Regions from separate parts of the Paenibacillus sp. CR_12 genome, predicted to be linked through region 1. Evidence: riboswitches for the same ligand, from Rfam matches in the RefSeq annotation. Region 1 holds a riboswitch; the other holds the start of a gene.
What was found. Region 1 has a riboswitch for thiamine pyrophosphate ahead of RB297_RS19395 (ABC transporter substrate-binding protein). Riboswitches for the same ligand answer to the same signal wherever they lie in the genome.

Region 2: another riboswitch for thiamine pyrophosphate. It lies ahead of tenA (thiaminase II); the one in region 1 lies ahead of RB297_RS19395 (ABC transporter substrate-binding protein).

What each region holds. Positions count from the first base shown of each region.
Region 1 covers NZ_JAVFHO010000005.1:128,320-132,862, forward strand. The annotation lists gene RB297_RS19385 (diguanylate cyclase domain-containing protein) at 1-703, opposite strand, end outside; gene RB297_RS19390 (VOC family protein) at 962-1,345, shown strand; TPP riboswitch at 1,521-1,630, shown strand; gene RB297_RS19395 (ABC transporter substrate-binding protein) at 1,752-2,783, shown strand; gene RB297_RS19400 (MTH1187 family thiamine-binding protein) at 2,872-3,165, shown strand; gene RB297_RS19405 (ABC transporter permease) at 3,162-3,920, shown strand; gene RB297_RS19410 (ABC transporter ATP-binding protein) at 3,975-4,543, shown strand, end outside.
Region 2 covers NZ_JAVFHO010000003.1:517,847-522,389, forward strand. The annotation lists gene thiD (bifunctional hydroxymethylpyrimidine kinase/phosphomethylpyrimidine kinase) at 1-395, opposite strand, end outside; gene thiM (hydroxyethylthiazole kinase) at 392-1,234, opposite strand; gene tenA (thiaminase II) at 1,290-1,976, opposite strand; TPP riboswitch at 2,118-2,221, opposite strand; gene RB297_RS14510 (VOC family protein) at 2,485-2,985, shown strand; gene RB297_RS14515 (ABC transporter substrate-binding protein) at 3,607-4,543, opposite strand, start outside.

The sequences.
Region 1 (4,543 bases):
TATACAGTGGGTACAGGTATGAACGAACTTCAACACCCTTATAATCGACGAGATACATATGCAGAACATCGGCGGCAATGTACATGCTCCCGCCGAGGCATATCAGGAAGACCGCCCGTTTCCTTAACTGTCCTGTGTTAAAATACAACACCAAGGTGAAGAAAATAAGCACCGTTGCGCACAGCGGGTACAGCATGTCCACCCACAGCTTTCCCCATAAGGCTTCATTCGCCAAACCGTTAAGCTCGGGCTTGATGAAATATTCCCAGCCTACCGTCATGACCGTTATGCCAACGATCACGATATCCAGCATAAACCGCACTCCCCGAAACGAACCTTGTACGTGCCGGAACAAATAAATGAGGGCACCTGCAAACAGGATGATTTCGAATCCCCAGAATAATTGAGTCAAAATTGTACGGGAAGCGCTCTCTTTCCCCAGCCAAAAATAACAAGCATCGATGATTCGAGCCGAGGCATCCGCCATCAGCCCGGCACTTGCGATAAGCCAAAACCTTCGAAGATGCGGCTCGTAATGCCGACTGATCCGTAGTAAATAGACGGAAGCGGCAGCGGAAGCCATAATGACTAGAACACGCTGAAGCAATAAAGCATCAGGCATCCACAGAACGGTCATTATCTGAATGAATGCATATATGATGGCGAGTCGAATCCACAGATGATCTGCTGGAGTTGGACTCATAAGCATTCCTCCTCGGCCAAAAGGCAAGCTTTCTTCAATGCTTGTTTGTTAGGTCTTTTGAATTAATAGTTATAGTTCTCATGATACTTTTTACCCACCTAAAAGTAAAGATGAGGAAATGAAAGAAAGACCATCGATTCTACTCTATTAAACCATCGCGCTCCAAAAGCTTTCCGTCCTCAAGGCCCACTTGACGTATAGGAATTATATGATAACATTTCAGTCATATCTCATATGAATCGGAAAGGGTGTTTAGCCTTGTCACAGAAACGATTGGATCATGTCGGCATTGTCGTCCGGGACCTTGAAGCCACGATTGCTTTTTACACAACCGTCGTCGGACTTGAACTGAAAGATCGCCTTACCCATACCAATGGCGTCATCCAGCTGGCATTCCTCGGATTTAACGGCAGCGACGAAACGGAAGTCGAGCTTATCCAGGGCTACAGCGACACGCTTCCCGCAGAAGGCACCGTCCATCATTTCGCCGTCAGCACCGATAACATCGAAGCGGAATATGTGCGCGTACAGGGACTGGCCGTACCTCATCTTGACGAAGAAATCGTAACGCTTCCGAACGGGTACCGCTATTTCTTCGTCCACGGTCCCGAAGGAGAATGGATTGAGTTCTTCCAGCGCTAACCGCTGCCGAACAGGATCCTATCAAAATGCTTCATCCCGTGAATGGTTAACGGGGTTCATTCTTCCAACCGCACAAGCCATGCCCAATACGAAGACCTGCCTCGTTCGCATCCCCTTCCGAACTAGACAGGTCTTTGCGTTAGGACTATAATAACGGATGTAACGTCCGAAACTTCATAAATCCCGGGGGAGCTGGAATTTGGCCGGCTGAGAGTGTATCCGATGATACTGACCCTTACACCTGATCTGGGTAATGCCAGCGTAGGAAGTCCATGTTTGCGGCAGCTATGATTTGCCGTGGTATACACTTACGCCGTCATGCGTCCTGATATCATTCAGGGCGCTTTTTTTGTGGAGTTAACGAGGTCATAGAAAGAGAAAGAGAATTCAAAGGAGAGAAGACAAGATGAAGAAGGGAAAATGGATGGCGCTGCTTCTCGCTTGCGCCCTGCTGATGGTTGCGGCGGGATGCGGTACAGGCGTACAGAACGAAAATACAGGTACCGAAGGCGCAGACGGCCAGGCGGCCGAAAAGCTCCGCGACGTACAGCTGATGCTCGATTGGTCGGCCAACACAAACCACACCGGACTGTATGCAGCCAAGGAGCTCGGGTATTATGAGGAAGAAGGGCTTAACGTCCAGATCGTCCAGCCAGGGGCCGGCGGAACGGATACGCTGGTCGCATCCGGCAAGGTGCCGTTTGGCATCAGCTACCAAGAAGGCGTCACGCTTGCCAGAACCCAAGGCCTGCCGCTTGTCTCCATTGCGGCGATTATTCAGCATAATACATCCGGCTTTGCCGCCCCCAAGGACAAGGGGATCGTCAAGGCTGGCGATTTTGAAGGGAAATCCTACGGCGGCTGGGGCTCGCCTGTTGAGGAAGCCGTCATGAAATCCATCATGGAGATCGACGGTGCCGATGTCAGCAAAGTAAATATGGTTAACATGGGCGATGCCGATTATTTTACGGCCGTCAAACGCGATATTGATTTTGCCTGGATCTTCTATGCCTGGACCGGTATCGAAGCCGAGCTCCGGAACGAGCCGCTTGACATGATCTATGTGAAGGACTACTCCGAGCAGCTTGACTATTACACGCCGGTGATCGTAACGAACGAGAAGCTGATCCAGGAGGACCCGGAGCTTGTCAAAGCATTCATGCGGGCGACCTCAAAAGGATACGACTATGCGATTCAACATCCTGAGGATGCGGCTGCCCTGCTGACGAAGGCCGTTCCCGAACTGGATGCCGAGCTGGTTCATGCCAGCCAGAAATGGCTGAGTCCCCGCTATCAGGATGATGCTGCCCGCTGGGGCGAGCAGAAAGCCGAAGTATGGTCGGGGTATGCAGACTGGATGTTTGAACGCAAGCTGCTCGAGAAGGAGCTTGATGCGGACAGCGCCTTCACCAATGAATTTTTACCGGAGAAACCATAGGATGCATTTAATTTGGAAGAGAGACGGCCTGTCCGACAGGCTGCCTCTCTTCCATTACAATATAGCTTGCATGAAAGGATGAGTTTAGATGGCAAACACCCTCTTGAGCATACAAGTGATACCCAGAACGCCGGATGGAGGCGACAGCATTCCTTATGTGGATGAAGCGATTCGGGTCATTCAAGAATCGGGCGTGAAATACGAGGTCCATGCGCTCGAAACCACCTTGGAAGGAGAGCTTTCCGAGCTGCTGAAAATCGTTGAGCGCATGCATGAGGCGCTGGTGAAAGCGGGAAGTCCCAGCGTCATATCCCAGGTCAAAATCGCGCACCATCCGGGCGGCATCAGCATGGATAAGCTGACTGAGAAATACCGTCCATGAGAAAAGGCTGGTGGAGCTCCGTTTGGCCGCCCGCTGCGGCGGTCCTTTTCTTTTTGACGGTATGGCAGGCCGCGGTATCGGTATTCGATATAGAGCCGTATATTTTGCCGGCGCCGACGGCCATCGGGCATGAAGCCGCCACCGGCGCCTCCGGCCTATTTCAGCATACGCTGGCCACGCTGCAATTAACCCTGGTCGGATTTATGATCGGTACGGCGATCGGCCTTGTCATCTCGTTGGCCCTGCATCTGGTGCCTTTTCTCAAAACAGCCCTCTATCCGCTTCTTATTCTTAGCCAGAACGTGCCGACGATCGCTCTCGCCCCGCTCCTCATGATTTGGTTCGGCTTCGGCATGCTGCCCAAGGTTATCGTGATTACCCTGGTCTGCTTCTTCCCCGTAGCCGTTGCCGCCCTGGACGGACTGGCGCGTACCGACCGAACCATGATGAATTACATGCAGATGGCGGGAGCCACTTCATGGCAGATCTTCACCAAGCTGGAGCTGCCGCATGCGCTCCCCTCCATCTTCTCCGGGATCCGCATCGCGGCCACCTATTCGGTCATGGGTGCGGTGATCGGGGAATGGATCGGCTCGGACCGGGGCATCGGCTACTATATGATGCTGCAAAAATCCGGCTACCGCACGGACCGGGTGTTTGTTGCCATTCTGATCATCGTCCTGCTCAGCCTGCTGATGGTGCTGCTGATCACCCTGCTGGAGAAGCGCCTGATCCGCTGGAATCGAAAAGGCTAGAACCACGGTGAACGGACATTTTCCAACCTATATAAAAGGAGGCTGTTTAGCGACATGACATATCAAGTATCCCTGCCGGATCATGACGGGCAGCGCCGGTCATCTACCGCGGTCCCGCCAGCGCCTGCCCTTGAGGTTCGCAGCCTTCATATCACCTTCCGCGAACGGCGCAGCGAAGTGCACGTGCTGGATGGCCTTTCGCTTCAGGTGCAGCCCGGGGAATTCGTCTCCTTGATCGGTCCTTCAGGCAGCGGAAAGAGCACGCTCTTCCATATCATCGGGGGGTTAACGGCTCCGGATGCGGGCTCCGTACTCATGGACGGTCAGGACGTGACCGGAGAGAAAGGCCGCATCGCCTATATGCCTCAACAGCCGGCCCTCTTCCCTTGGCGTACGGTGGAGGACAACGTGCTCCTTCCCGAGGAGCTGAGAGGCACCTCGAAAACCGCCGCCAGGGAAAATGCCCGCAGCTGGATGGAACGGGCCGGGCTTGCCGGCTTCGAGAAGGCGTATCCGCATACCCTTTCAGGGGGGATGCAGCAGCGGGCCGCCTTTCTGCGCGCGCTGATGAGTCCGCAGGAGGTTATGTGCCTGGACGAACCGTTCAGCGCGCTCGACGCGCT
Region 2 (4,543 bases), on a different contig from region 1:
AAATCTTCTCTTAAAGCCTGCACCGCTTCGCTTTGCAGCAGCTCCGCTCCGCCCTTGGCGATCATCACGGGATCGACAACGACCTTCCCCCAGCCGAATGCCCGAATCCGGTCAGCAACCAGCCGAATGATCTCGGCGTTGAACAGCATGCCCGTCTTCAATGCATCTACCCCGAGGTCCGATCCAACCGCTTCAATCTGCTCCGCAGTTGCTTCGGGCGGCAGCGGATATACGCCGTGAACCCCCAAGGTATTCTGCACCGTGATCGCGGTAATCGCCGACATGCCGTACACGCCGAGTTCCTGGAAGGTTTTCAGATCGGCCTGTATGCCGGCGCCGCCACCGCTGTCAGACCCGGCAATCGTCAGGGCACGGGGTATGCGAGCCTCGCTCATCGCGTGCCTCCGGCAGCCGCCGCTCCCGCTTCCAGCACAGCGGCATACCCTTCCAGCGATCCTGGATGAAGCTTCGTCAGCTCGTCCAGGAAAGTTATCTGGAAGCTTCCCGGTCCCAGATCTGCCGTTCGCTCAGCAGCTTTCGCCGCCGCGGCCCCATAGAAGGCCAGACCCGCCGTACCTGCAAGCAGCAGGTTTGCTTCCACCGCGGCAAAGGCACCCAGCACCGAGGTCAGCAGGCAGCCTGCGCCGGTCACCTTCGTAAGCAGAGCATCCCCTCCGGTAATGATGCGCACTTCCGTTCCATCGGTAATCACGTCCTCTTCACCGGTAATGGCCACGATCGTGCCTAACTCGCGCGCCGCCCGCACGGCCAGCTCGGCATGATTGCTGCCTGCGCTATTGCCTGCGTCTACGCCCTTGATCTCGCGGACCTCCCCGATAAGGTGAGCGACTTCAGCCGCATTTCCGCGCACGAGCGAAACCTTCACCTCGCTTAGGATCCGCAGCGCCGACTCCGTCCGAAAACGGGTCGCTCCCGCGCCGACCGGGTCCAGCAGCACCGGCACGCCATGGGCATTCGCCGATTGCCCCGCGATAATCATCGCATCCACCAGCTCGCGGTTCAGCGTGCCGATGTTCAATACGAGCGCGCCCGCGATGGCGGCCATATCCGCCACTTCCTCCGGCGCGTAAGCCATCACCGGCGACGCGCCCAGCGCGTACAAGCCGTTAGCCGTAAAATTCGTAACCACCACGTTCGTCATATTGTGAACGAGGGGGCTCGTCTGCTGTACCTTCGTCAAAAGCGCCGAAACCTCTTTTTCCCATGAATGCATTTATATCAGCCTCTCTTCGCTATAATGGAATTCCATGTGCTTGTGATCATTGCTCTTACAGCACCGCAGCCTCCAGCTGCACCGGCCACTCCTCCTGCTTATAAGCCATGTCCCAGAACAGATACTCCAGCTGGCAGCTCAGCATGAAATGCTCCCTCATCCGTTCCCGCTCGGCTGCCGTCGCACGATCCGCCCATGCATCGAGACGGTCGCGGAATTTGGCTGTCGCGTCTTCCCCCCGGTTTCCGTAGAAAGAAATCCAGTCGTAAAACGGATGGGAGGCATCCGGCTTCACCTCATTCAGCAGCTTGCGGCCAATCTCCAGGTACGTCCATGGGCACGGCAGCAGCACGGCCATAATCTCCCCCAAACTACCCTCATGCGCCACCGTCAGCATATGACGGATGTAATGATGCGCGGACGGAGCCAGCGGATATCCTTGAAGCTCTTCATAGGTCACCCCGGCGGCTGCGCAAAAATTCTGATGCGGGTGCACCTCGCTGTGCAGAATGAATGAAATCTGTTCGTTAAAGGCCGCAATCTCTTCACGGCTGATCGATTTGGATATGGCTATTCCGTATATCCGCATGTAGGCATTCAAATACTCAAAATCCTGCTTCACATAGTGAATCAGCTGCTCCCGCTTCAGATTCCCCTCGGCAATGCCTTTTACGAAGGGATGATCGAAGATTGCTTGAAAAATGCCTCCCGCCTGCTGACGGAGCTCTTGCGTGAAACTCATCTTTGTCCCCACCTCCAACATATTGAAGAGCAGGAAGTCCGTAAGACACGACTTTTCAGACAACGCTAAAAAGCCGCCCCGAAAACTGGAGCGGCTTCGTCAACAAGCCCGGGTGCGCCAAAAAAACGCACCGAGACCTCATATTCGAAGGCTCCACTTTCCTACGCTAGTACGAACTAGATCAGGTTCAAAGGGTCCAAGATACGCTCTTGTCTCAGCCGCCAACGGCTCCCCTAGTGGACTTCCTATTCTTTTGTCTAATACTGTACATAGGTTTGAGGGTGGTGTCAAACGTTAACAGTTTGTGGACGGAACCTCAAGCTCGAACCTTCCTCCGACCGCGTGATTGTGACGATGTACCGTGGCGGCTGTCTTTTCGCAAGATAAAAACGCAGGCTACCCCAAACTCATTCCGGAAACACTGACGCTCGGCTGTCATATATGCCCCTGCATAATGAGTGCATAAGCACAATTCAAATAAATGAAATTTAAAGGAGCGAGCGTATTTATGACGTACCGACCGAAAACGGTTAAACCCATTCCGGATGGCTACACCTCCGTGACGCCGTGGATCATCTCAAGAAACTCCGCAGCGCTGATCAATTTCCTCAAACAGGCATTCCGAGCCGAAGAGCTTGCGCGCGTCTATGTTGGCGATGGTGTCATCGGCCATGCCGAGGTGCGAATCGGGGATGCCGTCGTCATGATGTTTGACGCAAAGCCGGAATGGCCGGATAGCCCGGCATACCTCCGTTTGTATGTTGAGGATTGCGATGACGTGTATCGGCAAGCGCTGGCCGCAGGAGCGGTCTCGGTGACGGAGCCAACGACCTTGTTCTTCGGCGATCGGGTGGGACGGGTACGGGACCCGTTCGGCAACTTATGGTGGGTACAGACACGAATGGAGGACCTCACTCCGATGGAAATGGAACAGCGTGCCCAAGACCCGGAATACATTCAAGCGATGACCTATGTTGCAGGGGCGGAGATCGTGGTGAAGATGTCGTAAAAAGTTACCGTGAAGCGAGCGTTATTACAGGGAGGACATGGGTGGATTCGGTGTCCCAGGGGTGTGCATGGATGGCGCCGACCAAAACAACTTAGAACACCATAACTTAGAGTAGCTTTGGGTTAGAGGTAGAATCCGGTATATAGTTGGTGCTACTACTGGTCTTGGTACTACTACTGGTCTTGGTGCGACCGGTTGAGGAAAGCGGACTGAAGATACGTTATTTAGCTGAAAAGGCGTAATTTTTGATGGCTAACGGACACCAGATACGTTATTCATAGAATATGATGGCAAAAGGACAGTCTATTGCGGAAATAAGGGATCCTGTGTCCGTTTGATCTGAGAATCGCGGGTTAATCAGGGAAATAAGGGACCCTGTGTCCGTTAACAGGTCATGGTTAGCGGCATGATGCCCGGAGTTGGTTAGGCTGTACTGGCGAGCGATGTGACATACAACTGCATACCGGCGGTACTTCGACGTAGCGATGTTACCGACGCGCGATGTTAAAAAAGGAGGCATCCCAAAAGATCCCAGATCTTTCGGGGTGCCTCCTTTATCCGCTTGTTCCCAGCATCTTCCGCTATACGATGATACTAGCTTTCAGCATCCGTCTTCATCCCTTACTGAATGCCGTAAAACTCCTGCAGTTGGTCGATCATCAGGTTGGCCGCCAGGATGCCGCCCGCCGTATTCCAGATCGCGTCATCCACTTTGTGGGCTTGACCGTTCTTCACAACGTTCAGGTTCTTCCACAGCGGATCGTTGATCCATTCCTGCTCGGTCTGGTTGGCGCCGCCATCCCCTGTCTCATAAGTGAAGTAGAACAGTCTGTCGGCTTCCACCTCAGGCAGACGTTCCTTCGTGATCTCGTCCACGAAATCGTCCTTGGCGTTCTTGGTCATGTCGTTGCGGGCAATGCCGATTTTATCGAAAATAACGCCCGAGAACGTATTGGTGTGGTACACCCGCGTCTTGCCTGCCATGAAACGAACCACGGAGACGGTTTCGTCGACCTTGCTTCCAGCCTTCTCTTTAAACTCCTGGATCCGCTTGTCGTAGGCAGCCAAGAGTTCTTCGCCTTCCGACACTTTGTTCAGCGCCTTGGCATACAGTTCAAAATTGTTCTGCCACTCGCCGCGAAGATCCTCGGCAAAAACAGTCGGCGCGATCGCCTTCAATTGCTCGTATACTTTTTCCTGACGCATCTTGTTGCCGATGATCAGGTCAGGCTGCAGACCCGCGATCAGCTCGATGTTCGGCTGGCTCTCTTCCCCGACAACGGTAACGCCTTCCATCTGGTCTTTAATATGCGGATACCAAGGATCCCCCGTCCAGGATCTAACGGCACCTACCGGCTTCACGCCCAAGGCCAGAAGCGCCTCGGTTCCTTCGTTCGTGAGGACGACGACCTTTTGAGGCGTTCCTTTGATCGTTTCCGTCCCCATGGCATGCGTAACTTCATACGATTCGCCGCCGGCAGCAGCGCCGCTGTTGCCCTCTGCGGTATTCGTCGTGTCGCCGCCCGCGTTGCTTGTCCCTTCTTGCGCCGGGCTTGCT